3 regions of the Nocardiopsis mangrovi genome follow, and region 2 is predicted to be linked to each of the others. Evidence: predicted binding sites of a transcription regulator. Region 2 holds the regulator's gene; each other region holds the start of a gene.
The links. Region 2 encodes HrcA, which represses chaperone genes, less so after heat shock. Its sites were predicted from a motif close to TTGGCACTCTCNNNNNGAGAGTGCCAA; they were not measured.
Positions count from the first base shown of each region.

Region 1: ACFO4E_RS17245 (FmdB family zinc ribbon protein) is a predicted target of HrcA. The motif match lies at 4,693-4,719, and genes of this name have one in related genera.
Region 3: groES (co-chaperone GroES) is a predicted target of HrcA. The motif match lies at 6,780-6,806, and genes of this name have one in related genera.

Region 1 is NZ_JBHSFQ010000016.1:135,660-145,027, reverse strand. Features, by position in the region: gene ACFO4E_RS17275 (GNAT family N-acetyltransferase) at 1-193, opposite strand, end outside; gene ACFO4E_RS17270 (MogA/MoaB family molybdenum cofactor biosynthesis protein) at 324-818, opposite strand; gene moaC (cyclic pyranopterin monophosphate synthase MoaC) at 911-1,399, opposite strand; gene glp (molybdotransferase-like divisome protein Glp) at 1,514-2,746, opposite strand; gene galU (UTP--glucose-1-phosphate uridylyltransferase GalU) at 2,897-3,817, opposite strand; gene ACFO4E_RS17250 (5-formyltetrahydrofolate cyclo-ligase) at 3,981-4,556, shown strand; gene ACFO4E_RS17245 (FmdB family zinc ribbon protein) at 4,734-5,114, shown strand; gene cpaB (Flp pilus assembly protein CpaB) at 5,261-5,932, shown strand; gene mscL (large conductance mechanosensitive channel protein MscL) at 6,026-6,478, shown strand; gene ACFO4E_RS17230 (D-alanyl-D-alanine carboxypeptidase family protein) at 6,539-7,672, opposite strand; tRNA gene ACFO4E_RS17225 (tRNA-Arg) at 8,062-8,134, shown strand; gene ACFO4E_RS17220 (Lrp/AsnC family transcriptional regulator) at 8,271-8,753, opposite strand; gene ACFO4E_RS17215 (LysE family translocator) at 8,841-9,368, shown strand, end outside.
Region 2 is NZ_JBHSFQ010000002.1:272,557-281,924, reverse strand. Features, by position in the region: gene dnaJ (molecular chaperone DnaJ) at 1-470, opposite strand, end outside; gene hrcA (heat-inducible transcriptional repressor HrcA) at 471-1,484, opposite strand; gene ACFO4E_RS03205 (hypothetical protein) at 1,657-2,292, shown strand; gene ACFO4E_RS03200 (DUF3097 domain-containing protein) at 2,389-3,243, shown strand; gene ACFO4E_RS03195 (DUF4870 domain-containing protein) at 3,338-4,366, shown strand; gene ACFO4E_RS03190 (DUF4870 domain-containing protein) at 4,522-5,133, shown strand; gene hemW (radical SAM family heme chaperone HemW) at 5,166-6,398, opposite strand; gene ACFO4E_RS03180 (MOSC domain-containing protein) at 6,481-7,161, opposite strand; gene ACFO4E_RS03175 (LacI family DNA-binding transcriptional regulator) at 7,208-8,245, opposite strand; gene ACFO4E_RS03170 (glycoside hydrolase family 13 protein) at 8,352-9,368, shown strand, end outside.
Region 3 is NZ_JBHSFQ010000013.1:52,909-62,276, forward strand. Features, by position in the region: gene ACFO4E_RS14770 (lytic transglycosylase domain-containing protein) at 1-613, opposite strand, end outside; gene ACFO4E_RS14775 (GuaB3 family IMP dehydrogenase-related protein) at 794-1,900, opposite strand; gene guaB (IMP dehydrogenase) at 2,063-3,556, opposite strand; gene ACFO4E_RS14785 (sigma-70 family RNA polymerase sigma factor) at 3,805-4,428, opposite strand; gene groL (chaperonin GroEL) at 4,584-6,197, opposite strand; gene groES (co-chaperone GroES) at 6,361-6,672, opposite strand; gene ACFO4E_RS14800 (THUMP-like domain-containing protein) at 6,898-8,190, shown strand; gene ACFO4E_RS14805 (apolipoprotein A-IV repeat region-like domain-containing protein) at 8,597-9,368, shown strand, end outside.

The sequences.
Region 1 (9,368 bases), on a different contig from region 2:
GGAGCATGGCGACGTACGGGGTGAGGCTGGCGGTCTGCAACGGCATCTCGGGGTGCGTGGGCTCCCACGGGCGCAGCCAGTCGGCGTTGCGCACCCGGGTCTCGCGCAGTGCCATGGCATCGCGCAGGCGCAGGGGACGCAGCGCGACCGGACCTTCGGCAAGGGTGACCGGCCAGCCGCGTATGCGATTCACGTTGCGTCCCTCCGACGCCGCGGGCACGGCGGGTGCCCGGGAACCGAGTGTTCGTACCTTGGGAAACAATCGGTGCATGAGTCGTTTCCCGGGGTGTATGACCCAGTATTCCACCCCGGGGGCGCGTGCGTCAGGGAACCGGACGCGGGTGGTCCCCGCCGCGCATCTGATCGATGGCGTGGGCCAGGATCGGGCCCAGTACCGACAGGCCGTCGCGTACGCCGCCGCTCGACCCGGGGAGGTTGACCACGAGCATGCGGTGGTCCCCCCGCTCGGCCACGCCCGCCAGCCCGCGGGACAGCACCGCGGTGGGTACCCCCTTCTCCCGGCCGGCCGTGCGCAGCGCTTCGGCTATGCCCGGAATGTCGTAGGCGAGGAGGGGCCGCGTGGCTTCGGGCGTCGCGTCCTGCGGATTGAGGCCGGTCCCGCCGGTGGTGAGGGCCGCGTCGAAACCCGCGTCGAGCGCCCGGGTGAGGGCGCCGGTGACGGGGTCGCCGTCGGGGACCACCCACGGGCCCTCCACCGCGAACCCCGGGCGCCCGCTGATGTCGCCGGTGATGATGGGGCCCGACCGGTCCTCGTACACGCCCGCGGCGGCCCGGTTGGAGACGGTGATGACGGCGATCCGGTAGCGGGCCGGGCCACCGTACCCGCCGTCCCCGCCCCCCTGTCGCGGTCCGCGCGCGTCCCCGTGCGGCGGCGCGGCGTCCGGCGCGCTCACGCGGTCCTCCGCCAGTGGCCGGTCTTGCCCCCGGTCTTCTCCTCCACCCGGACGTCGGTGACGACCGCCTCGGGGTCGAGGGCCTTCACCATGTCGACCAGTCCGAGCGCGGCGGTCATGACGCTGGTCAGCGCCTCCATCTCGACGCCGGTGCGGTCGGCGGTACGCACGGTCGCGCTGATGGCGACGCCGTCGTCGTCCACCTCCAGGGCGACGTCGACACCGTGCACGGCGATCGGATGGCAGAGGGGGACGAGGTCGGGCGTGCGCTTCGCGCCCTGGATCCCGGCCAGCCGCGCGACCGCCAGCGCGTCACCCTTGGGGACCCCGCCGCCGCGCAGGGCGGCGACGGCCGCGGCCGAGAGCAGCACGCGGCCGGTCGCGGTCGCGGTGCGGGCGGTGACCTCTTTGGCCGACACGTCGACCATGCGGGCCGCGCCCGCGGAATCCAGGTGGGTGAACCCGGAGCTGTGGGATTCGGTCATGGGTGGTGGAGCGCTTTCTCCCGGGCTGCCGGCGCGCGGCCGCTGTCGGTTCCGACGCTACGCCCCCGCGGGGCGGGCCGGAACACGCGGGCCGCCGGAGGAGCGCTCCGGCCGTCAGTCGAGCGCGGGCAGCGGGACCACCTCGGCCACGCTCCCGGCGTCCAGGGCGGTGGTGCCCTCCGGCACGACGATCAGCGCGTCGGTCTCGGCCAGCGCGGAGAGCTGGTGGGAGCCCTGCCGCAGCGCGGGCTCCGCGGAGTAGGCCACACCCTCGGCACCGCCGTCGTAGGTGAGGACGGCCCGCAGGTAGGAGCGCCGCCCCTCAGGGGAGGCCACGGGTGCGGTCAGCCGGGCGCGCACCGTGGGCGGCGGTCCGGCCGGCAGCCCCCGCAGGCGGCGCAGCGCCGGGCGGACGAACAGGTGGAAGGAGACGAAGGAGCTGACCGGGTTGCCCGGCAGGGTGATGATCGGGGTCCGCGACTCGCCCAGCGTGCCGGCGCCCTGGGGCATGCCGGGCTGGACGGCGACCTTGTCGAAGTGCACCGTGCCCAGCCGCGACAGCACCTCTTTGACGACGTCGTAGGCGCCCATGCTGACCCCGCCGGTCGTGACCACGATGTCGGCCTGGGAGAGGACGTCGTCGAGGGTCTCCAGCACGGTCGCCGGGTCGTCGCCGATGAAGCCCCGGCGGTAGGCGGCGCAGCCGGCGTCGGTTGCCGCCGCGGTGAGCATGAAGCTGTTGGACTCCCAGATCTGGCCGAGGCCGATCGCGGAGCCGGGCTCCACCAGTTCCTCGCCGGTCGAGAGCACGACGACCCGGGGGCGCGGGTGCACGCGGACCGCTTTGCGGCCGACGGCCGCGAGGACCCCCAGTTCGGCCGCTCCCAGCCGGACGCCGGAGCGCAGGACCGTGGTCCCCTTCTCCACGTCCTCGCCGGACCGGCGCACGGCGTTGCCCACGCGCGCGGGGCGCCCGATGGCCACCGATGCCTGCCCGCCGTCGGTCCATTCGACCGGGACGACGGCGTCGGCCCCGCTGGGCATGGGTGCGCCGGTCATGATGCGGGCGCAGTAGCCGGACCGGATGGCCAGGGCCGAGGCGTCCCCGGCGGGGATGTCGGCGACCACCGGCAGCCGAACGGGGTGCTCCTCCGACGCGCCGGCGAGGTCGCCGGCCACCACCGCGTAGCCGTCCATGGAGGAGTTGTCGAAGCCCGGGAGCGACACCGGGGAGTCGACCTGCTCGGCGAGCACGGCGCCGTGGGCGCGGAGCAGGTCGAGCTCGATCGGTTCCAGGGGGTCGACCAGCCGCAGAACGTCGGAGATGTGCTGTTCGACGGTCTTCATCCGTGTTCCCTCACCCGTTGTCGGCGCGGTGCGGCCGTGAGGCACCGCTGTGCGTACGCTGACCGCGGACCGGCCGCGGCCGTGTGCGGCGGCACGGCCACGGCCGGGGGGCCGGGGGTCCCCCGCGGTCGTGCGCCCCGCCGCCGGGGATCAGGTCCCCGGTGTCCCCTGCTCCGCCACGAACTCGCGCAGCCACGGCAGGAACTCCGCGGCGAGATCGGGACGGGCACACGCGAATTCCACCACAGTGCGGAGGTAGTCCACCTTGTTCCCGGTGTCGTAGCGCTGGCCCCGGAACAGGACGCCGTGCACGGGCCCGCCGTCATCGGGCTTGCTGCGGGCCAGCTCACGCAGCGCGTCGGTCAGCTGGATCTCGCCGCCCCGGCCGGGCGGGGTCTCCCGCAGCACGCCGAAGACGGCCGGGTCGCAGATGTAGCGGCCGATGATGGCCCAGCGGCTGGGCGCCTGGTCCGCGGGCGGCTTCTCCACCAGGTCCGTGACGACGACGACGTCGTCGTCCCCGGTCTCCTCGATCGCCGCGCATCCGTACAGCGAGACCTGCTCGGGCTCCACCTCCATGAGCGCCACGACGCTGCCGCCGTAGGCGGCCCGCACCTCGGTCATCCGCTTGAGCAGGGCTCCGCTGTCGCCGATGATGTCGTCGCCGAGGAGGACCGCGAACGGGTCGTCGCCCACGTGCCCGGCCGCGCAGAGCACGGCGTGGCCGAGGCCGCGCGGCTCCCCCTGGCGGACGTAGTGGATCTGGGCGAGCTCGCTCGACTCGCGGACGGAGCGCAGGCGCTGGGTGTCGTTCTTCGCCCGCAGCGCCTCCTCCAGCTCGTAGGCGCGGTCGAAGTGGTCCTCGATGGAGCGCTTGCTGCGCCCGGTGACCATGAGGACGTCGTCGAGCCCGGCGGCGACCGCCTCCTCCACGACGTACTGGATCGCCGGTTTGTCGACGATCGGCAGCATCTCCTTGGGCGTCGCCTTGGTGGCGGGCAGGAAGCGGGTGCCCAGACCCGCCGCCGGCACGACGGCCTTGGTGACGAGCGCGCGTTGCGAATCTGTCATGTCGGCACTTTAGGGCAGCGCTCCGCCGATCCCGCCCCGGCACGCGCCGCCGGCCTGCTGTGCCGTGCGAATCGGCCGGTCAGGGACGTGCGGGGCACGAGAGGTTCATCCGGCTTTCGGCGGGTGATCATCCGCGGCGGCGGCTGCTGCGACACTCTCTGGCATGGACACGCCGACGAAGCGCGACGCGCGCGCCCGGATCCTCGCCGCCCGGCGGGCAATGCCCCAGGCCGAGCGGGCGGCGGCCGGGCCCGCGATCCGCGACGCCCTCGCCGCCGAGCCGCTGCTCACCACGGGGGGCACGGTGGCCGCCTATGTGTCGGTGGGCACCGAACCCGACACCCGCAAGCTCATCGCCACGCTGTGGAAGCAGGGGACCTATGTCCTGCTGCCGGTGCTGCTGCCCGGCGGCGACCTGGACTGGGCGGCCTACGACGGCCCGGACTCGCTCGCGCCGGCGGGCCGCGGCCTGCTGGAGCCGACGGGGCGGCGCTACGGCCCCGACGCGGTGCGGCGGGCCGCCGCCGTCGTGTGCCCGGCGCTGGCGGTGGACCGGGCCGGGACGCGGCTGGGCCGCGGGGCCGGCTGCTACGACCGCGCCCTCGCGCGGGTCGGCCCGAACACCCTCGTCCTCGCCGTGATTTACGACACAGAATTGCTGGACACGGTCCCCGCCGAGCCGCACGACCGACCCGTCAACGGGGTCGTCACCCCCGGCCGCGGTGTCCACCTGTTCTGATCAGCCCGCGACCGGCCCGGCCGGGCCCGCACGGGGAACACCGGCGCCGCGGGGCGCGTTACACGCATCCGGCGGCGCCACCAGCGACGGCGCTCCGCCCCCGATGTCGCGGCCGTGCCGCCGGAGCGCGTACTATTTGGCAGTCGGCGGGTGAGAGTGCCAATGAGGAGGACCCCCGTGCCCACGTACCAGTACGCATGCACCGAGTGCGGCACCCAGATGGAGGTCGTGCAGAGCTTCACCGATGACGCCCTGACCGTCTGCCCCGAGTGCGAGGGCCGGCTGCGCAAGGTGTACTCGGCCGTGGGCATCGTCTTCAAGGGCTCGGGCTTCTACCGCACCGACAGCGGATCCTCCGGCCGACCGGCGGCGGCGACGGGCTCGGGCAAGGGCGACGGCGCGAAGAGCGACTCCGCGTCGGGTTCGGGCTCCGACTCCTCCTCGTCCTCCGGCGACTCCGCCTCCACGAGCTCGTCCGGCTCCTCCGACTCCGGCTCCACCACCTCGTCGGGCACCACCGGATCCACCAGCGGCACCGCCAAGGCCGCTTCGGCCTGACCCGCCCGGCCCCCGCCTGCGCCGGTACCGCTCCGATGCGCGGGCGGGCCTCGTCCGGCGCGGCGGCCCGCCGCGCGCGCCGCCCCGGAGACGCCGGCCTGTGGACGGCCCGGTCACCCGCCGCGCGGATCTCCTAGCGTGGGGCCATGCGCTCCCGCAGCCTCCCCTCCGGCCACCGCGCCACGGCCCCGCACGCGGCCGCGCTGCTGCTGGCCCGCCACCGCCGCACCGCGGGCGCCGTCTGCGCCGTGCTGGCCGCCGTCGGCGCGGTGCTGCTGATCCGCCCGCCCCCGGCCGCCACCACCGACGTCCTCGTCGCGGCGCGCGGCCTCACCGCGGTCTCGCCGATCGCGCCGGGCGACCTCGTCCCACGGTCCCTGCCCGCGGCCGCGGTCCCCGAACACGCCGTGCCCGCCGACTCCGACCCCGCCGGGCGCTCCCTCGCCGGGCCCATGTCCCGCGGCGAAGTCCTCACACGCACCCGGCTGGCCGATCCGCCCGCCGCGGCCCACGGACCGCATATGGTGGCGGCCCCGGTCCGCGTCACCGATCCCGGCGCGGTGGCGCTCCTGCGCCCCGGCAGCAGGGTCGACATCCTCGCCGCCGCGTCCGATCCGGCCGCGGACCTCGGCGGCCCCGGGGCGGCCCGGCCGGCCGACACCGTGGTCGCCGACCGCCCGGTGATCGCCGTCCCCGATCCCGCCGGCTCCGGGACCGACCCCGGCGGCCTCCTGGTCGTGGCCGTCACGCCCGGCGAAGCCCGCGACCTAGCGGGGTACGCGGCTGCGGGATCATTGTCCATAACCATTCGCGGTTGACCGGCGACCCTTTGTGGGCCGACGCCGGGCCGCGGACCGCGCCGCCGCCCCCGCACCGGCGGACGCGGCACGCACGACCCGAGGAGGGCACCCATGAGCGGATTCAAGAAGTTCCTGATGCAGGGCAACATGGTCCAGCTGGCGGTGGCGGTGGTCATCGGCGCGCTGTTCTCCGATCTCGTCACCGCGTTCACCGCGGGGTTCATCACCCCGCTGATCGGCGTGTTCGGCGGCGTGCCGACCTTCGGCGACCTCTACTTCGAGGTCAACGGCAGCCGCTTCCTCTACGGCCAGTTCGTCGACGCCCTGGTGGGCTTCCTGCTGACCGCCGCGATCGTCTACTTCTTCGTGGTCCTGCCCATGACCAAGCTCATGGAGCGCTTCGCCAGCGAGGAGGAGGCCACCACCCGGCCGTGCCCGCACTGCCAGAGCGAGATCAGCAAGGCCGCCACCCGGTGCGCGTTCTGCACCTCGGAGGTCGCCGCCGAGACCCCCGCGGCGGCCCCCGCCGCCGGCGAGACCGCGACGGCCGCGACCGGCTCCTGAACCGCGACGGCGGTGCCGGCGTCCCTCGGGGGACGCCGGCACCGCCGGGGGCTCACGGGGTCACTCGCTCCCGTACTCCCAGTGCCACGGTTCGAACGGACTGGAGTACGCCCATTGCGGATGGAACCATCCCCATTGGGTGGAGTTGCTCTCCAGCCAGTTGAACTCCGGGCTGCCCTGGGTCTGCACACCGCCGCACAGGTCGACCGCCTGGCCGAGACCGTGGTTGCTGGTGCCGGGAACGGCCGCGTTGCCCGGCGGCTGCTCGACATAGACCCGCTGCTGGTTGGGGAGGTCGCGGTAGGAGCTGGTCAGGCACAGCGGCTTGCCGAACTCCTCGGTGAACGCCTGGTTCATCGCCAGGAAGTCCACGGCCGCGTCGGCGCGCAGGAAGTGGCCGGGCTCGTGCAGCTCGCACAGCGCTTCCGTGGGCAGGAGGCCGTTGGGGTAGCCCGACGCGGCGGTGCCGGCACTGGCGTCGCACTCCACCCCGGCCATGTAGGCGTCGGGGTCGAGGCCGCGGTCCTCCAGCTCCTGCATCAGCGCGTTGGTGCTCTCCTCCGACTTGTCCCGCAGGGCGTCGAGCTCGCCCTTCAGCTCCACACGCTCCAGCTGGGTCTGCGCCTGGAGGTTCTGCGCGTCCGCGGTGAGTTCGCCCTGTTCCTCGCGGAGGGCGTTGGCCTCCTCCAGGAGGGCTTCCTTGTCGTCGGAGAGCTTGACGACGTGCGATTCCACCTGGAGGTCCTCGTTGAGCGAGCCCGATGTGACCAGGGCGAGGGTGCCGCTGTCGGGCTGCTGGTAGAGGGTGCTGGCGAGCTGGGCGAGCGGTTCGCGCATGTCGGCCAGTTCGAGCTCGGTCTGCTGGAGGTCGTGCAGCGTACCGATCAGCTCGTCCTGGGCGTCCTGCAGCGCTTCCTCGCGCTCGGTGTAGTCGTCGGTCGCCGCTTCGAGCTCCTCCTTGGCGGCCTCGGCCTGCTCGCTGAGGCTGTCGAGGTCGTTGTCGGCCGCTGCCGGGGAGGTCGCGGGCGACATCGCGATATCGGCTCCGGGCACCAGCAGCAGCGCCCCGAGAACCGTCACGATCAGCGCCTGCGCGGTCGGCCGCCGCACGGCCGGCGGCAGCGCGAGGAAGCATGCGATCCCGCTTCTCGGCACGCGGGATCCTCGCCGCGTCGAATCGAGAATGAACGGCACGAGATGTCCTCCGGCTGCCTGTTTCGGTCGTTCGCGTGGCCGCATCGCAAGGTACTACATGTCCACAACCCGACGTGTTGGACTGGTCGCGCTCGCGTCATGCGTCTCGGACGCCGAGGGCGTCCCAGGTGGCGGCCGATCATGCGCCGCCCTTGGAGTCCCTGCTCACCAGGCGGCCACCGCGGATTCCCACTGGCGGGCGACAAAACACCCGTTCCACCCGCATGTGGTCAGAGTCACCCATACACCGTGGCAACCCCGGCACCATGAAGGGTACTCAACTCCGCGCCACCTCGCTCGCTTCACACCGGTTCCCCTGTCCCCAAAGGCCCCAGGCGCTCCGACCCCGCACCCCCGGCGATCCTCCGCTACCCTGGTAGCCCGGACAGGGCCTCATAGCTCAGGGGACAGAGCACCGCTCTCCTAAAGCGGGTGCCGCAGGTTCGAATCCTGCTGGGGCCACAGTACTTGACCAGGCAAAACAGGTCGGGCGTAGCGTAGCGTACCCGGTCCGGCCACCGCCGTGGCCGCTTTCGCGATCCGGCCGCCGGGGCGCCGCCGGAACGGCACCGCCCGCCGGTCCCCCGGCCCCCGACGCTCAGTCGCCGGGCACCGCCGGGACGACCGGGCCGCCGCGCCATTTCTGGAAGATGAGATTGGTGTGCACGAACGCCACCTCGTTGCGTGCGGCGAAATGCTCCAGGACGAGGGTCTGGAGCGCGCCCACGCTCTCGGCCGACACGCGCACCAGGAAGTCATCGGGCCCGGTGAGATGACAGATCTCCCGGACCTCCGGGCGCAGCAGCGTATGCCGGATGAACGGCTCGACCAGCGCCTGGCGGTGCGGATTCATCCGGACGGCGAGGAACGCCTCGACCGGGCGGCCCAGCTTCTCCTCGTCCACCACGGCGGCGAACCCCTGGATGACGCCGGTCTCGCGCAGCCGCTTCACCCGCGACAGACACGTCGACGCCGCGACCCCGGAGATCTCCGCGAGATCCTTGTTCGTTACGCGGGCATTCATCTGGAGGGCGCGTAGGATCTTCATATCCACCGAATCGAGTTCCACCGGCTGGGACATGTCCCGAAGAATATGCGGTAACGCGCCGATCCGGCAACGGAGCGCTGCATACTGGGGCGCACTCTCCGAGAACGTATCGGTCCGCCCATGGAGGGACCATTGCCCAGCAATGTCGCGCTTTTCATTTCGGTCACGCTTCTCATGCTCGTCATACCCGGTCCGGATTTCGTGATCGTCACACGGAATTCACTTTCCGGCGGAAGATCGCAGGGATATCTGACCCTTATCGGAATATGCTGCGGCCTGGCCTTCCTCACCGTCCTCGCCGGGACGGGCGCGGCGGCCGCGATCGCGGCGAACGCGTCGCTGCTCGCCGCCCTCCGGATCATCGGCGGCGCGTACCTGGCGCTGCTGGGCGGCTTCCTCGCCATCGGCGCGCTGACCCGCGCCCGCCGTGGCGCGCCGCCCGCGGTCGACGGCACCGCCACCGCGCGGGCGCCCATCGTCCAGGGCTTCCTGAACAACATCCTCAACCCCAAGGCGCTGGTCTTCTACGTCACGTTCATGCCGCAGTTCGTCAGCCCCGGCGGCTCCGCGCTCGGCCAGACCCTGCTCCTCGGGGCCACGGTGGTCGCCTGCGCCGCGCTCTGGTGGAGCGTCTATGTCACCGCCGTC
Region 2 (9,368 bases):
GTGCCCTCGCCCTGGCAGGTGGTGCACAGGACCGCAGTGGGGAAGGTGACGTCCTTGGTCACGCCGAACGCGGTCTCGGAGAGGTCGAGTTCGATGCGCACCTTGATGCTGCGTCCGCGGCGCACGCGGTCGCGCGGGCTGCGCCCGGCGCCCGGCTGGCCGCCACCGAAGAACGCGTTCATGATGTCGTCGAACGGGAAGCCCGCGGCGCCGCCGCCGAACCCGCCGGGGCCGCCCGCACCGCCGCCGCCCGGAGCGAACGGGTCGTGGCCCATGTCGAACATGCGCCGCTTGTTCTCGTCGGAGAGGACCTCGTAGGCCTGGGTCACTTCCTTGAAGCGCTCCTGGGTCGTGGGGTCCGGGTTGACGTCGGGGTGGAGTTCGCGGGCCAGCCGCCGGTACGCCTTCTTGATCTCGTCCTTCGTCGCCTCGCGACGAACCCCGAGGATCGCGTAATAGTCCCTCGCCACTTACTGTCCCGCCAAAATCGTTCCGACGTACCTGGCCACAGCGCGCACCGCTCCCATCGTTCCCGGGTAATCCATTCGAGTCGGACCGACGACGCCGAGCTTGGCCAGCGACTGGTCGCCGAAGCCATAGCCGGCGGACACGATCGAGGTGGATCTGAGGCCCTCGTGGGAGTTCTCCGCGCCGATCCGTACCGTGAGCATGGACGGGTCGCCCACCTCTCCGAGCAAACGGATGAGGACCACGTTTTCTTCCAGCGCTTCGAGTACGTCACGAAGGCTAGCGGAGAAATCCACCGCCGCGAGATTCGCGGTCCCTCCGAGGACGATCTTCTCCTCGTGCCGCTCCACCAGGCTCTCCAGGAGCACCGACAGCACCGAGACCGCCATCCGGCGATCGCCGGTGGGCACCTGCGCCGGCAGGTCCTCGACGGCGGTGGGGACGTCGGTCAGCCATTTGCCGCCCAGCGCGCGGTTGAGCATCTGCCGCAGGTTCTCGACGGAGTCCTCGGTGACCCCGCCGAGGCCGTCGATGACGCGCTGCTCCACCCGCCCGGTGTTGGTGATCAGCACCATCATCACGCGCTGGTTGCCCAGGGGGACGAGTTCGACGTGCTGCACCGACGAGCGGGTGAGCGAGGGGTACTGCACGATCGCGACCTGCCGGGTGAGCTGCGCGAGCAGGCGCACCGTGCGGGCCACGATCTCGTCGAGGTCGACGGCGCCGCCGAGGAAGGTCTCGATGGCGCGGCGCTCGGCCGAGGACAGGGGCTTGACCGTGGACAGCCGGTCCACGAACAGCCGGTACCCCTTGTCGGTGGGCACCCGCCCCGCGCTGGTGTGGGGCTGGGTGATGTAGCCCTCCTCCTCCAGCGCCACCATGTCGTTGCGGATCGTCGCCGGCGACACCCCGAGGGTGTGGCGGTCGGCGAGGGCCCTGGACCCCACGGGCTCGTTCGTGGACACGTAGTCCTCGACGATGGCACGCAGGACCGCGAGTTTGCGGCCGTCGAGCACGCGTTCACCTCCCTGGCACTCCGTGGTCGTAAGTGCTAATTCTATGCCGTCGCGCAAGGGCGGGCCGGAACGCGGGACCGCGGTTCGGGCCGGCACCGCCCCGGCCGCCGTCCCGGCGCGCCGCGCGCAGCGTTCCGGGGCGTCTCCGTGACGCGGTGCGACAATGATCGCCATGGCCGTCGATCCCGCACCTCCGCGCGTCGACCCGGCGCGGCTGCGCCCGGTGCGGGCCTGGTACGGGATCGGCGCGGCGATCGCGGTCTGCGGGCTGATCGCCGGGGCCATGGGGTTCGTGATCGGGCTGCTGAACTCGGAGTCCCTGCCGCACTTCCGCGCTCAGTTCGGCGACGACGAGACCGCGATCGTCGACTTCGACCACGCGAATCAGGGCACCCACGCGTGGCTCATCTACACCGACCGCTACACGACCGACGACGAGATCGCCGCGTTCTGCACGATCGACGGGCCCAGGGGGCCGGTCACGGTGAGCCCGGCCCATGACCAGCACTCCGACGGCTGGTTCCTGGCCGGCCGGATCGACGCGGCCGAGGCCGGCGACCACACCCTCCGCTGCCACAGCGGCGAGGGCCTCCGCTACGCGGTCGGCTTCGGAAACGACGCGCACGGCGTGTCCACGGGGGTGCTGTGGACCGTCGCCGCCGCTTTCGCCCCGGCGGTCGCGGGGGTCCTCATCGGCGCCGCGGTGCTCATTCTCACCGCTGTCCTCCGCGCCCGCGACGGGCGGCGCGTCCTCGCCGGCGGGCAGCCGCGCGACGGCGCGCGGCGGCGGGGAGGAAGGGTGCCCTGACGGCGGCCCCGCTGCGGCCGCCCCGCCACTGGACGGGCAGGGGGCACGGTGTCCGGTGCCCCGCCGGAGGGCCCGGCGCCGCTAAGATCGCGGGCCGTGGGCACTGACTCTGGCAAGCGGCGCGGCAGGCGGTACGGGGACGACGTCCTGGCGGGCGACTGGCGGCGGCCCCGGAAAGGGGCGGTCCCCGAGGTTCCCGTGGAGCACGGACTGGTGGTGGAATCCGCCGACGAGGGGTTCTGCGGCGCGGTCGTGGCCTGGGACAAGGCGACGGTGACCCTGGAGGACCGCGCGGGCCGGCGCCGGGTGTTCGACCTCGCGCCGGCGGCGTTCCTGGTCGACGGCCGGCCGGTGACCGTGGTGCGTCCGGCCGCGGCGGCGCCCTCGGGACCTCTGCGCAGCGCGTCGGGGTCGGTCGCGGTCCGGGGCGCGCGGGCGCGCGTGGCCAGAGAAGGCCGCATCTACGTCGAGGGAGCCCACGACGCGGAGCTGGTCGAGAAGATCTGGGGGCACGACCTCCGGGTCGAGGGCGTGGCGGTGGAGTTCCTCGAGGGCGTGGACCACCTGCCCGAGATCGTCGCCGCGTTCGCCCCCGGGCCGGAGCGGCGGCTGGGGGTGCTGGTGGACCACCTGGTGCCGGGGTCAAAGGAGTCGCGGATCGCCGAGCAGGTGTCGTCCCCCTATGTGCTGGTCGCCGGCCACCCGTTCATCGACATCTGGCAGGCGGTCAAGCCCGCCGTCCTCGGTTTCGCGGCCTGGCCCGCGGTGCCGCGCGGCACCCCCTGGAAGGAGGGGGTGCTGGCCGCCCTCGGCCGGCGCGAGGAGCCCGGTGAGGCATGGCGGGGCATCCTCGGCCGGGTCCGGACATTCGCCGATCTGGAACCGGAACTGCTGGGCCGCGTCGAAGAACTGATCGACTTCGTCACCGCGCCCTACGTGGTGCGAGACTAGGACGCGTCCGCGCCGACCCCGCGGTGACGGCGTGCGGCGGCAGGACGCGCCGGACGGCATAATCTGCTCCACGCAATCGGCACAGCCAAGGGACATGATGAGCGAGACCCCGCCCCACCGACCACAGCCCCAGGACGAGCCCGCGGGAGGGCAGCCCGTGCCCGGCCACACCGCCCCCAGCGGCGGCCAGCCCGGACAGGGGCAGCAGGCCGGCACCGGGGCACAGCCGGGGTACGCCCAGCCGCCCCACCCGCCCCAGGCGCCGCAGCAGCCCTATGCGCAGCCGGGCCAGGGCTACGACCAGCAGGGATATCCCCAGCCGGGCTACGATCCGGCCCAGTACGGCCGGCCGGCCTACGGGCAGGCCCAGCAGCCGCCGAACCCCCCGCAGCCGGGATACGGCGTGCCGCAGGCGCCACCGCAGCAGCCCGGATACCGCGCCCAGCCCCAGCAGCCCGCGGCCCCCGCCTACGGCCAGCCGACCGGCGGGCAGCCCGGGTACGCGCAGCCCTCCGGTGAGCAGCCCGGGTACGGCCGGCAGCCCTACCCGCCGCAGCCGGGCCCCGCCGGGCCGCAGGCCCCGCAGTCCTACGCGCCCCAGGGATACGCGCCCCAGGGGCAGGAGCAGCAGGCCGCCGCGGCGGCCCAGCAGCAGCCGGGCTACCCCCAGCCCCAGCAGCCCGGATACCCCGCCCAGCCCCAGCAGCCCGCGGCCCCCGCCTACGGCCGGCCGGCCGGCGGGCAGCCGTTCCCCCAGCAGGGGCAGACCGCGGCCGACGACCCCACCTGGGCGATGATCGCGCACCTCTCCGGGGTCATCCTCGCGTGCTTCGGCTGGCTGCCCGCGCTGGTGGTGTACTCGGTGAAGAAGAACCACTCGCCGTTCGTCCGCCACCACGCGGGCGAGGCGCTGAACTTCCAGCTCACCCTGTTGATCCCCTACCTGCTCACCTCGGCCGCCTATATCGCGCTCGGCGTCTTCGCCCCGACGACATCGTGGATCGGCTCCGTGTTCATCGCGGTGATCTGGGTGCTGTCGATCGTGTTCGGGGTGCTCGCCGCTCTCGGCGCGAACAAGGGCGCCTGGTACCGCTACCCGGTGTCGGTCCGCTTGGTGAAGTGACCGCGGCCGCCGCCGCGCGGAACCCGCGCGGCGGCCGGGCCGTCCCATCGGGGCGGGCCGGTGCCCCCGAACGCCCCCGAACGCCCCCGAACAGCCAGCTACCGCACGGCCCGCGGCCCGACCACCGGGCCCGGGCGGCAGAGACCGAGGAGACCATGAGCTACCCACACCCGCCGAACCCCTCCTACGGCGAGGGCCAGGGCGGATACCAGCAGCAGTACCCGGGCGGCTACGGCCCGCCGCCCGGAGGCGACCACGGCTACGGCACGGGTCCGCAGCCGGGCCAGTACGGCCAGCAGGGCCAGCAGGGCTACCCGGGGTACCAGGAGCAGCAGCAGGGCTACCCGGGCCAGGCTCCGCAGCCCGGCGCGCAGCAGCCCTACGCCGCCGCGCCCTATGGCCAGTACGGGCAGTACCAGCAGCCCCACCAGCAGCAGGGCGGCCAGGTGACGGCGGACGACCGCCAGATGGGCCTGCTCATCCACCTCGGCGGGGCGATCCTGGGCTTCCTCGTGCCGCTGGTCTTCTACTTCATCAAGAAGGACGAGTCGCCGTTCCTCCGCCACCAGGCGGCGCACGCGCTCAACTTCCAGATCATGCTGGCGATCGCCTACTTCGTCTCGGGCATCCTGATGATCGTCATCATCGGCTACCTGACGTTCCTCGCCGCCTGGATCCTCGGCCTGGTGTTCGGCATCATGGGCGGCCTGGCGGCGAACCGGGGCGAGTGGTACACGTACCCGTTCAACCTTCCGATCGTGAAGTAGCGGCCGCCGACCGCGGCAGGGCCGGGCGGCGCTCAGGTGAGATCGCGCACCACGGCGTCGGCCAGCAGGCGGCCCCGCCGGGTGAGCACCGCACGGCCACGGGCGTGGGCCGAGGGGTCGAGCAGGCCGTCGGCCACAGCTCGCTCGGCCGCGGCGCGTCCGGGGCCGTCGAGCAGGTCCAGCGGGCATCCCTCGGCGATGCGCAGTTCCAGCAGGATCCGCTCGAACCGCCGGTCGGCGTCGCCGAGGACCTCGCGCGCGTGACCGGGCGAGACGCCGTCGGCGATGCGCGCGGCGTAGGCCGCTGGGTGCTTCACGTTCCACCAGCGGACCCCGCCGACATGGCTGTGGGCCCCCGGGCCCACCCCCCACCAGTCGCCGCCGGTCCAGTAGAGCAGGTTGTGGCGGCTCCGGGCCCCGGCGCCGCGCGCCCAGTTGGAGACCTCGTAGGCGGTGTAGCCGGCGGCGCCCAGCGCGTCGTCGGCCATGAGGTAGCGGTCGGCCATGGTGTCGTCGTCGGGTGCCGCGAGCTCTCCGCGGCGCACGCGGGCGGCCAGCCGGGTGCCGTCCTCCACGATCAGCGAGTACGCCGAGACGTGGTCGGGGTCCGCGCCGACCGCGGCGTCGAGCGACTCCTTCCAGTCGGCGTCGGTCTCGCCGGGCGTGCCGTAGATGAGGTCGAGGTTGACGTGGTCGAACCCGGCCTCGCGCGCCCAGGCGACGCAGAGCTCCGGCCGTCCGGGGGTGTGGGTGCGGTCGAGGATGCGCAGCACCCCGGGGCGGGCGCTCTGCATCCCGAAGGAGACCCGGGTGAACCCGGCGTCGCGCAGCCGCAGCAGGTAGTCGCGGTCGACGGTCTCGGGGTTGGCCTCGGTGGTGACCTCGGCGTCCGCCTCCAGGCCGAATTCGGCGTCGATCGCGGCGAGGACCCGGCCGAGGTCCTCGGGGGGCAGGAGGGTGGGCGTGCCGCCGCCGAAGAACACCGTGCGCACGCGGGCCGCGCCGGCCCCCATGGCCCGGCGCGCGAAGCGGACCTCGGCGGCGGCCTGGTCGGCGTAGGTGGCGGGTGAGGCGACCGCGCCGCCGTCGCGGGAACGCAGTTCGGCGGCGGTGTAGGTGTTGAAGTCGCAGTAGCCGCAGCGTGTGACGCAGAACGGCACGTGGACGTAGAACCCGAACGGCCGGCTCCCGGCGCCCGCGAGGGATCCGGCGGGCAGCGAGCCGTCCGCGGGGACGGGGTCGCCGTCGAGTACGACTGAGGGCATGCGTCGAGACTATCCGCCCCCGTACCCGCCGGGTGCCGGGCGCGGAGCCCGCCCACCTGCGGCCGCGCCGCGGCAGGAGGGCTCAGGAGCGCAGGAGGCCGGCCTCCCGGTCGCGCTCCAGGCCGCGTTCCACCTTGGCCGCGAGCTCGGCCCATTTGTCGGAGCGGCCGGGGAGGGCGAGCACGCGGCGCAGCAGGTCGATGTCGCGGTCCAGCCCGGCACGGAATCCGGCCATGACGGTGATGCCGTGGCCGGGGCGGTGCACGATCTCGACGGGGTCGCCGGCGCGGACGTCGCCCTCCTCGCGCACCCGCAGGTAGACACCGGTGCGGGCCTCCTGGGTGAAGCGCTTGATCCAGCCCTGCTCGGCCAGCCACGTCTGGAACACGGCGCAGGGCGTGCGGGGCAGGACGACCTCGAACAGGGCCGTTCCGATCCGCCACGTCTCGCCGATCAGGGCGCCGTTGACGTCGAGCCCCGTGGTGGTCAGGTTCTCGCCGAAGGCGCCGTCGCGCAGGGGGCGGCCCAGCCGCTGCGACCAGTCGTCGAGGTCCTCGCGCGCGAAGACGTAGACGGCCTGGTCCGGGCCGCCGTGGTCGGCGCGGTTGGCCTGCTCGTCGCCGTCCAGTCCGAGCGCGGCCGCGCGCACAGGGCCCTCGACGGGCCTCTTGTCGATGGCCGTGCGCCCCGGCCCGGGCGCCCAGGGCGCGTCGCCGGCGCGGCCGGTGCAGACCGATTGGACGATGGTGCTGGTCTCCCCCATGGGAGAACCGTAGAACACCCGGCCCGGGGCCGGAAGCGCGACGCTCTCACACCGCGTGCACCGGGTCGGGCCCGGTGCTCTGCACAGGGACCGCCCCGGTGGACCCGCGCACCACCAGCTCCGGGTCGAACAGGTACTCCGCGTGGGAGACGCTGTGCCCGGCGATCTCGTCGCACAGGGTGCGCGCCGCGGCCAGGGCCATGGACTGGATGGGCTGGCGGACCGTGGTGAGCGGGGGGTCGGTGAAGGCGATCAGGTGGGAGTCGTCGTAGCCGACCACGGAGAAGTCCCGCGGCACCGACAGCCCGCGCTGGCGCGCGGCGCGGATGGCGCCGAGGGCCATGAGGTCGGAACCGCAGGCCATGGCGGTGACGCCGCGGTCGAGCAGCCGCGTGGCCGCCGCGTGGCCGCCTTCGACGCCGAACAGGGACAGCTCCACCATGCCGTCGCTGGCGAGCCCGTGGCGCGCCATCGCGCCGTGGAAGCCTTCGAGCTTGCGCCGGACCGGCACGAAGCGGTCGGGCCCGCTGGCGAAGCCGATGCGGGTGTGGCCCAGCGCGGCGAGGTGGTCGACGGCGAGCCTCCCGGCCTCGCGGTCGTCGGCGGAGACGAACGGCGCGGACACCCGGTCGGCGAAGCCGTTGACCAGGACGATGGGCAGCCGCCGCGCGACCAGCCGGCGGTAGCGGTCGTGGTCGGCGGTGGTGTCGGCGTGCAGGCCGGAGACGAAGATGATGCCGGAGACATTGCGATCCAGCAGGAGCTCGACGTATTCGTCCTCGGCGATGCCGCCCGGTGTCTGGGTGCACAGCACCGGGGTATAGCCGTGCTGTGCCAGTGCTCCTTCAGCGGCTTGGGCGAACATCGGGAACACGGGGTTGTCGAGCTCGGGGACGACCATGCCCACCAGCCCGGCCGAGCGCTGGCGCAGGCGGGCCGGGCGCTCGTAGCCCAGGACGTCGAGTGCGGTGAGCACGGCGGTGCGCGTGGCCGCGCCGACACCGGGCTTGGAGTTGAGGACGCGGGAGACGGTCGCCTCGCTGACACCGGCGTGCCGCGCGATGTCGGCCAATCGTGGACCCATATGAGCACTCTAGTGGAATTCGCCTGTTATTTCTCTGCAAGAACTAGGTAATCTTTCGCAAGCGGTTTCAGAACACGCACCGCTCTGGCGATATGGAGGGACACCCATGCCGATTCCCCCCGAGTCCGGGACGCAGGCCGGCACGACGCAGCGGGAATGGTGGCGCGACGCCGTCATCTACCAGGTCTACGTGCGCAGCTTCGCGGATTCCGACGGCGACGGCGACGGCGATCTGCCCGGCATTGCCTCCCGGTTGCCCGAACTCGCGGAACTGGGGGTCGACGCGGTCTGGCTGACTCCGTTCTACGTCTCCCCGCTGGCCGACGGCGGCTACGACGTCGCCGACTACCGCGACGTGGACCCGCGCTTCGGCACGCTCGCCGACTTCGACGCGCTCGCCGCCGCGGCCCACGACCTGGGCCTGCGGGTGATCATCGACATCGTCCCCAACCACAGTTCGTCGCAGCACCCGTGGTTCCGCGAGGCGGTGGCGGCCGAACCGGGCAGCCCCGAGCGGGCCCGCTACATCTTCCGCCCCGGCAGGGGGCCCGGCGGCGACCTGCCGCCCAACAACTGGCAGTCGGTGTTCGGCGGGCCGGCGTGGACCCGGCTGACACGGCCCGACGGCACCCCCGACCAGTGGTACCTGCACCTGTTCGACCCCGCCCAGCCCGATCTGGACTGGACCCTCCAGGAGGTCCACGACGAGTTCGACGACGTGCTGCGCTTCTGGCTGGACCGGGGCGTGGACGGCTTCCGGATCGACGTCGCGCACGGCATGGTCAAGGACCCCGCACTGCCCGACATCGCCGACGGACAGTCGGCCGACCTGCTCGACGGCGTGACCCGGCTGCCCTATTTCGACCAGGACGGGGTGCACGAGATCTACCGCCGTTGGCGCCTGATCGCCGACTCCTACCCGGGGCAGCGGGCGCTGGTGGCGGAGGCGTGGGTGGAGGACGCCGACCGCGTCTCGCGGTACCTGCGCGCCGACGAACTCCACCAGGCGTTCAACTTCGAGTACCTCCAGACCGGCTGGGACGCCGGAGCGCTGCGCCGGGTCATCGACCGGTCGCTGGCCACCAACGAGAAGGTGGGGGCGCCCACGACCTGGGTGCTGTCC
Region 3 (9,368 bases), on a different contig from region 2:
CGCGGTCCCACTCGGTGTCGCCGTCGAGCCGGCCGCCGTCGGTGTCGCGGATGGCGGCGGTGCCGTTCGTGCCGTCGAGGGGGATGCCGATGATGTCGACGGTGGTGCGGCCGTCGGGCCCGATCTCACCGCCGGCGAAGGTGCCGTGGCGGGACTCCACTTCGCCGATCCCCGCGAGCGTGGGCCAGGAGATCCGGCATTGCGGGGACTCCTCCATGGCGCGCAGCTGCGCCGCGGCGTACGCCTCCAGGGCACGGCGCGGGACGCCCGTGGACGCGGCGGTGGAGTCGAGCCATTCGGCGCTGGCCGCGGCGGCCGGCGCCGGCGACTCCTGGACGGGTGAGGCTCGGTCGTCGGCGGCGGTGTCGGGGGCCTGCTCGGCCGCCGCGGGAACGGTGTCGATGCGCCCCGCGGAGTCGTCGGCGCCCGGGGGGAGCGGCGGCGGGGAGACCGCGTCGCCGATCCCGCCGGCGACCGCCGCGACGCCTCCGGCCAGAGCGACGGTGCAGAAGACGGCCGCCGCGGCGGCGGCCGCGGGCTTCCATCCTGCCTCGGGGGCGACGCCGGGGGACGGCGTCGCCGGTTCCGGTTCCGGTGCGGGGGGACGGTTCACAGACACCTCATCAACGCGGAGGGAGGACGATCGTGACCATGTGATTACGCTGCGCCGAGAGAACAACCTACCCGCAGCGGCGGCGGATGGGCAGACGCACGGCCGAAAAAGGCACCGCCGATGTCCGGCCGGCGCCCGGGACGGGCACCGGCCGGACACGGTGCCGTGGCGCGGGTGCCGCTAGTTGTGCGGGTTCACGACGACCTCGACGCGCTGGAACTCCTTGAGGTCGGTGTAGCCGGAGGTGGCCATGGTGCGCCGCAGGGCTCCCATGAGGTTCATCGAGCCGTCGCTGGAGGAGGCGGGCCCGTGCAGGATCGACGTGAGGTCGCCGATCGTGCCGACGTCGACCCGCTCGCCGCGCGGCAGCTCGTTGTGGTGCGCCTCGCTGCCCCAGTGGTAGCCCCGCCCGGGGGCCTCGCTGGCCCGCGCCAGGGGCGAGCCCACCATGACGGCGTCGGCGCCGCAGGCGAGGGCCTTGGCGATGTCGCCGCTGTGGCTCATGCCGCCGTCGGCGATGACGTGCACGTAGCGGCCCCCCGACTCGTCGAGGTAGTCGCGGCGGGCCGCCGCGACGTCGCCGACCGCGCTGGCCATGGGCACGGCGACCCCGAGCACGGAGCGGGTGGTGTGGCCCGAGCCGCCGCCGAAGCCCACCAGCACCCCGGCCGCCCCGGTGCGCATCAGGTGCAGGGCGGCGGTGTAGGTGGCGCAGCCGCCGACCACGACCGGAACGTCCAGGTCGTAGATGAACTGCTTGAGGTTGAGCGGCTCGGAGCGGCCCGAGACGTGCTCGGCCGACACGGTGGTGCCGCGGATCACGAAGATGTCCACGCCGGCGTCGATGACGGCCTTGTGGTACTGCGCGGTGTTCTGCGGGGACAGCCGCCCCGCGGTGACCACGCCGGCCTGGCGGATCTCCTCGATGCGCCGACCGATCAGCTCCTCCTGGATCGGCGCGGCGTAGATCTCCTGGAGCCGCCGCGTGGCGGCGGCGTCGTCGAGCTCGTGGATCTCGGCGAGCAGCGGCTCGGGGTCCTCGTAGCGGGTCCACAGGCCTTCGAGGTCGAGCACGCCCAGCCCGCCGTTGCGGCCGATCGCGACGACGGTCTCCGGCGACGCGACGCTGTCCATGGGGCTGCCGACGAGCGGTGTCTCGAACCGGTAGGCGTCGATCTGCCAGGCGATGGACACTTCCTCGGGGTCACGGGTGCGCCGGGCGGGCACGATCCCGATCTCGTCGAGTTCATAGGCGCGCCGCCCGTTCTTGCCCAGCCCGATCTCCACCTGAGCCACCGCTTCGGTCCCCTCTCGCGTGCCACCGCGCCGGCCGGTCGGCCGGCGCGCCTGCTGCCGCCGCGAGTGTACCGCCGACCACCCGGTATCCCCGCTCCGAGCACCCCTTATCCGGTACCCGGGCGGACCCCGGGCGGCGGACCGGGGCGGGTCTCAGCGGCGGGCGTGGTAGTTGGGCGCCTCGACGGTCATCTGGACGTCGTGCGGGTGGCTCTCCTTGAGGCCGGCCGACGTGATCTGCATCAGCCGGCCGTCCTCGCGCAGGGCGGCGACGGTGCGCGCGCCCGCGTACCACATGGACTGCCGCAGCCCCCCGACGAGCTGGTGGGCGACCGCCTGAAGGGGGCCGCGGTAGGGCACCTGGCCCTCGATCCCCTCGGGGATCAGCTTCTCCTCGGTGGCGACGTCGGCCTGGGAGTACCGGTCCTTGGAGAAGGACCGCCCCCGCATGGCGCCCAGCGACCCCATGCCGCGGTAGGTCTTGTACTGCTTGCCGTTGATGAAGTTCAGCTCGCCCGGGCTCTCCTCGACGCCGGCGAGCAGGCTGCCGAGCATGACCGTGCTGGCGCCGGCGACGATCGCCTTGGCGATGTCGCCGGAGTACTGGAGCCCGCCGTCGGCGATGACGGGGACGCCCGCGGGCCCGGCGGCCTTGGCGGCCTCCATGACGGCGGTGACCTGGGGGGCGCCGACCCCCGCGACGACGCGGGTGGTGCAGATGGAGCCCGGCCCGACACCGACCTTCACGGCGTCGGCGCCGGCGTCGACCAGCGCCTGGGCGCCGGCCCGGGTGGCGATGTTGCCCGCCACGATGTCGGCGCGCGAGTTGGCCTTGAGCTTGGCGACCATCTCGACGACACCGGAGGAGTGGCCGTGCGCGGTGTCGACGACGATGAAGTCCGCCCCGGCCTCGACCAGCGCCCGCGCGCGGATCTCGGAGTCGGGGCCGACGCCCACGGCGGCGCCGACCACCAGGCGGCCGTCGGCGTCCTTGGTGGCGTCGGGGAACTGCTCGCTCTTGATGAAGTCCTTGACGGTGATCAGCCCGCGCAGCCGGCCCTGGTCGTCGACCAGCGGCAGCTTCTCGACCTTGTGCTCGTGCAGCAGCCGGAACGCCTCTTCGCGGGAGACGCCCACGGGCGCGGTGACCAGCGGCATGCGGGTCATGACGTCGCGGACACGGCGGTTGCGGTCGTCCTCGAAGCGCATGTCGCGGTTGGTGACGATGCCCACGAGGCGGCCGTCGGTGTCGGTGACCGGGGCCCCGGAGATGCGGTAGTGGGCGCTCAGCTGCTCGACATCGGCCAGGGTGTCGTCGGGGCCGCAGGTGACGGGGTCGGTGACCATGCCGGCCTCGGACCGTTTCACCAGGTCGACCTGGCCGGCCTGGTCCTCGATGGAGAGGTTGCGGTGCAGCACGCCGGCGCCGCCCTGGCGGGCCATGGCCACGGCCATGCGCGCTTCGGTGACGGTGTCCATGGCCGCGGAGAGCAGGGGCATGCGCAGCTCGATGTTGCGCGAGAGCCGGGTCCCGGTGTCCGCTTCGCCCGGTTGGAGGTCCGAGTAGGCCGGAACCAGCAGGACGTCGTCATAGGTGAGGCCGGGCGCCAGCACCTTGCCGTCGGCCCCCGTGTACAGCTGCGTCATTGAACCATCCAACCATTCGCCGTGACCGTTTCATCCTATGGCCCTGACCGGCGGCTTTACCGGCGGGGAACATCACAGGTGGGCGGGGTGGGCGGTGGGGAGGGTCACAGTGCGGACCGGGGTCGCCTACGGGCGCGCGCTCTCAGCGCGCGGGCCGCCCCATGCGGCAGTGGCGCGGGTCACGGATCCGCGACGGGCAGCGGCGGCCGCGGGGCCCGGGGCGCAGGGGCGCGCGGCAGGCGGAGCCGCTAGAAGAGGCGGTTCGCCACGGCCACTTCCCGAAGCCGAGCAAGAGCTCGGTGCTGGGCAACCCGTACCGCACCCGCCGACATTCCAAGTACATGTCCCGTCTCATCAGCCGAAAGACCGGCGATCACGCGCATCAGCAGCAGTCGCCGCTGCTGCTCGGGCAGTTCGTTCAACAGCGCCCGCGCCCGTTCCGCCTCGACGGTGCGGACCGCGGCCTCCTCCGGACCGGGTCCGTCGTCGGGCCGGTCGGGGACGGTCTCGGTGGGCACGTCGGCGCGCGTGGATCCGCGCAGGGCGTCGGCCACCTTGTGCGCCGCGATGCCGAAGACGAAGGAGGCGAACGGCCGCCCCATGTCCTCGTAGCGCGGCAGCGCCGCGAGGAGGGCGATGCAGACCTCTTGGGCGACGTCGTCGGAGTAGTGCACGTAGCCGGAGACACGGGCCAGGCGGGCGCGGCAGTAGCGGACGACCATGGGGCGGACCTCGCGGATCAGCGAGTCCACCGCACCGTGGTCACCCTGGACGGCCAGCGAGGTCAGGTTGTTCAGTTCCGTGTCGTTCGCCCTGCGCGGGACAGCTGGTGATGGCACCTGCGGGCCCCCCGCGACGCGTAGATCCGTCACGTACGAATGATGCCCCGACACCGGGACTTACACGTCACGAACACCGGCTACAGAATGATCACATTTGGTGTAAACCGGATAAAGGCACGCGTGCCCCGAAAGGTTCATCGGGGCACGCGTGATAAGGGCCGCCCGCCGCGGCGGGGTCCGCAGGCTCAGTGCCCGTGCCCGTGGCCGTGTCCGGCCTCGCCCTCTTCCTCCGCCGGCTTGTCGACGACGAGCACCTCGGTCGTCAGCAGCATGCCCGCGATGGAGGCCGCGTTCTGCACCGCCGACCGGGTGACCTTCACCGGGTCGATGATGCCCTGCGCCATGAGGTCGCCGTACTCGCCGGTGACGGCGTTGTAGCCCTCACCCTGCTTCAGCTCGGCGATCTTGTAGGTGACGACGTAGCCCTCGGCGCCGGCGTTGACGGCGATCCAGCGGGCCGGCTCGACCAGCGCCTTGCGCACGATGGCCACGCCCGTGGCCTCGTCGCCGGTGCGGCCGAGGTCGTCGAGGGCGGCCGCGGCGTGCACCAGGGAGGCGCCGCCGCCGGCGATGATGCCCTCCTCGATCGCGGCGCGGGTGGCCGAGATCGCGTCCTCCAGGCGGTGCTTCTTCTCCTTGAGCTCCACCTCGGTGGCCGCGCCGACGCTCAGCACCGACACGCCGCCGGACAGCTTGGCCAGGCGCTCCTGGAGCTTCTCGCGGTCCCAGTCGGAGTCGCTGGCCTCGATCTCCTTGCGGATCTGCGCGACGCGGTCCTCGACCTCGGACTGCGCGCCGGCACCGTCGACGATCGTGGTGTCGTCCTTGGTGACGGTGATGCGGCGGGCGCTGCCCAGGGTGTCGAGCTCGGCGTTCTCCAGGGTCAGGCCGACCTCCTCGGCGATGACCTGGCCGCCGGTGAGGGTGGCGATGTCCTGGAGCATGGCCTTGCGGCGCTCGCCGAAGCCGGGCGCCTTGACCGCGGCGACGTTGAGGGCGCCGCGCATCTTGTTGAGGACCAGCGCGCCCAGGGCGTCGCCGTCGACGTCCTCGGCGATGATCAGCAGCGGCTTCTTGGTCTGGGCGACCTTCTCCAGCAGCGGCAGCAGCTCGTTGAGGGAGGAGACCTTGCCCTGGTTGATCAGGATGAGGGCGTCCTCCAGCACCGCCTCCTGGCGGTCGCCGTCGGTGACGAAGTAGGGCGACACGTAGCCCTTGTCGAACTGCATGCCCTCGGTGAAGGCGAGGTCCAGGCCGAAGGTCGGGGCCTCCTCGACCGTGATGACGCCGTCCTTGCCGACCTTGTCGAACGCCTCGGCGATCAGGTCGCCGATCTGGGCGTCCTGGGCGGAGTTGGTGGCCACGTAGGCGATGTCGGCGCGCTCGCCGACCTCGCGGGCGGCGTCGAGCAGGATCTCCGAGACCCGCTCGGCGGCGGCGTCGATGCCCTTCTTGAGCGACATCGGGGAGGCGCCGGCGGCGACGCTGCGCAGGCCCTCGCGCACGAGCGCCTGGGCGAGCACGGTGGCGGTGGTGGTGCCGTCGCCCGCGGCGTCGTTGGTCTTGGTGGCGACCTCCTTGACGAGCTGGGCCCCCAGGTTCTCGTAGGGGTCGTCCAGCTCGACCTCACGCGCGACGGTGACACCGTCGTTGGTGATGGTCGGGGCGCCGAACTTCTTGTCGATGACGACGTTGCGGCCGCGCGGGCCGAGCGTCACCTTGACGGCGTTGGCGAGGTGGTCGACACCCCGCTCGAGGGCGCGCCGGGCGTCGTCCTCGAATTCCAGGATCTTGGGCATGGTGAGCTTTCCTCAATCCGTGCGCGTTCGTCGGGAGTGGTATCCGCTCGCCCCGGGGTCACCGATGCCCCGGTGGCTCGCTCAGCGAAGAAAACCGCCCCGTCCGGCATCGAGCCGGCCGGGGCGGGTGTCACGCGGATGGGCGTCGAGGCCGATCCGGGGTCTACTTCTCGACGACCGCGAGCAGGTCGCGGGCGGAGAGGACGAGGTACTCCTCGTTGTTGTACTTGACCTCGGTGCCGCCGTACTTGCTGTACAGGACGACGTCGCCGACCTTGACGTCCAGCGGGATGCGGTTCTCACCCTCGTCGTCCCAGCGTCCCGGGCCCACCGCGAGAACCTCGCCCTCCTGGGGCTTCTCCTTGGCGGTGTCGGGGATGACCAGGCCGGACGCGGTGGTCTGCTCGGCCTCGAGCGTCCTGACGACGACGCGGTCCTCGAGCGGCTTGAGCACAGTCTTGGTGGCGGTCGACACGGTTGTGACCTCCCCCTTCAGGTTCATCGTGATCCGTAAACGGCATGCTGCACAAGGGGCGACCACGGCGGCCTGTCGTCGCGGGTGTCAGACCGGCCTCGTCGCGGTTAGCACTCTATCGTGGAGAGTGCCAAGATGGAAACCGGCGGCGTCCCCGCGCCCGCGGGCCCCGCACTGAACACATCAGGTCAACACAACAGGTCACAACAGGTCATTGGGGGCGAGTTGGCGACCAGCGCGCAGTCGGCGGCGTTCCGCGCGCTCCGCACACCGGCGGGGCGGCGGCTGCTCGACTCGATCGACCCCGCCGAGGTCGACGCCGACCCCTTGGGCGCCGCCACGCGCCTGCGCCGGGCCGGCCCGGCGGACGCGCCGGACGCGCCGGACGCGCCGGACGCGGAAAACGGAGGGGAGCCCGGAGAGGAGCCCGGCGTCCCCCACGCCGACCTCGTCACGGCCGCCCTCACCCAGGCGCGGCTGCGCGGCCGGGCCCGCTCGAAGTTCGGCGACCTCGCGGCGCGCATGTACTTCACCCCCGACGGCCTCGAACAGGCCACGCGCCGCACCGTCGCCGAATACCGCGCCCGCCGCTTCGCCGCCGGGGTCGCCCCGGGCACGCTGGTCGGCGACCTGTGCTGCGGCATCGGCGCGGACATGCTCGCCCTCGCCGCCGAGGGCCTGGACGTCGAAGGGGTCGACTCCGACCCGTTCACCGCCGCCGTGGCCGAGGCCAACGCGGCGGCGCTGGGCCTGGCCGGGCGCGCCCGCGTCCGCGGCGGCGACGTCGCCCTGGTCGCGCCGGGCGACTACGGGGCTGTGTTCTGCGACCCGGCACGGCGCGGGAAGAAGGGCCGGATCTTCGACCCGCACGCCTACTCCCCGCCGTGGGGCACCGCCATGGACCTCGCGCGGGGCGCTTCGGCCGCGTGCGTGAAGGCGGCGCCGGGCATCCCCCACGAACTGGTGCCCGACGGCGCCTCGGCCGAGTGGATCTCGGTCGACGGCGACGTCAAGGAGGCGGCGCTGTGGTTCGGCGCGCTGTCCGACGTCCCGCGCCGCGCCACGCTCCTGCGCGGCGACGGGCGCGGCCCCGCCACCCTGACCGCCGACCCCGGGCTGGGCGCACCGCCCGTCGCCGCGCCGGGGCGCTACCTCTACGAGCCCGACGGCGCCGTGATCCGCGCCCACCTCGTCGCCGAGGCGGCCGCCGCGGTCGGCGGCGCGCTGCTCGACCCCCGCATCGCCTACATCACGTCCGACCGGCTCGCGGCCACCCCGTTCGCCCGCGCCTACGAGGTGACCGACGTCCTGCCGTTCTCCCTGAAGCGGCTGCGGTCGGTCCTGCGTGAACGGGGCGCCGGAACCGTAACGATTAAGAAACGCGGATCGGCCGTGGACGTGGAGAAACTCCGCCGCGATCTCCGGCCGTCGGGGCCGGAATCCGTTGTCGTCGTCCTCACCCGGATCGGCGACCGCCCCATTTCCCTCCTGTGTTCCGAGGTCACAGGCCCGCGGTGACTCCACGGCACCGGAACCCCCGCCCCGCGGGGGCTGCAGCGGGATGACGGGCCCGCCCATCCGTACTACCGTGACGAGTGCGGTCATTCCGCGGCGATCGGCACAACGCACATTTTCCCCGCTTCAACCCGGCGAGCACGGCTCATGTCGGTAAACTGACCCCGCTGAATCCTTTCCCCTTCTCGCGGATTCCCGGGGCCGGCGTTCCCGGGGACGGCCGGCGGTATGCGCCGGTTCTCCACCCTTTCGCCATGCACTGGCCGCTAACGGCGAGTGCGCATGCCATGTCCGTGTGTGATGACCACACGTCGGGCCCTATCCCGCCCGCGCCCGCTGCATCCGTTGAGAACACCACCCATCCGCGTGCGGACGCCGATGGGGGCGCCAGATCAAAAGGAGCACCTCGGTGGAACAGAGCAACCACAACTTCCTCAACGGGGGAGGGCAGACCGGGATCTCCGACCGCATGCGCGACCTGCTCTCGCGGGCGGCGCAGGACCAGGTGTCCGAGCAGAAATCGCAGGGCGCGGTCAGCGAGGAGATGCGCCAGCGGCTCGAGGGCATGGAGTGGCTGCTGCGCGAGTTCCGCGAGCGCGAACTCGCCTCTCTCGCCGAATCGGTCACGGCCGTCCGGTCCCGGGTCGACGAGCTCAGCTCGCGCCCGCCCGAATGGGCCGAGACCCTGGCCGAGCACATCGCCCTGGTCGGCGAACGGGTCAAGCCGCTCTCCGAACTCCCCGCGCTGCGCGCGGACGTCCGCGGGATCAACGGCCACCTCGAATCCGTCATGTCCCGGCTGAAGGGCCTGGCCGACGCCGAAGAGGCCACCTCGGCCAAGGTCGGGGTCCTCACCGAACGGCTTGAGGGGCTGGCCACCGGGGTCGAGGCGCGCTTCACCCAGATCGACGAGGCCATCGAGTCCGCCGCCGCACAGGCCAAGGCCATCGACGACGCACTTGCCGGCGCCGCCGAACTCGCCGAGCGCCGCCACGAGGCCGCCATGACCGCCGCCGGCGAGCGGCACGCGTCCCTCGCCGCCGCCGTCACCGAAGGCCGCGAGGCGCTGGAGCAGGTGGTGGCCGACGGCCGCGAGACGCTGCTCGGCGCGGTCTCCGAGCGCTCCGACGCCGTCGACGCCACCCTGCGCGAGCAGCACCAGGCCGTCACCGACCGGTTCG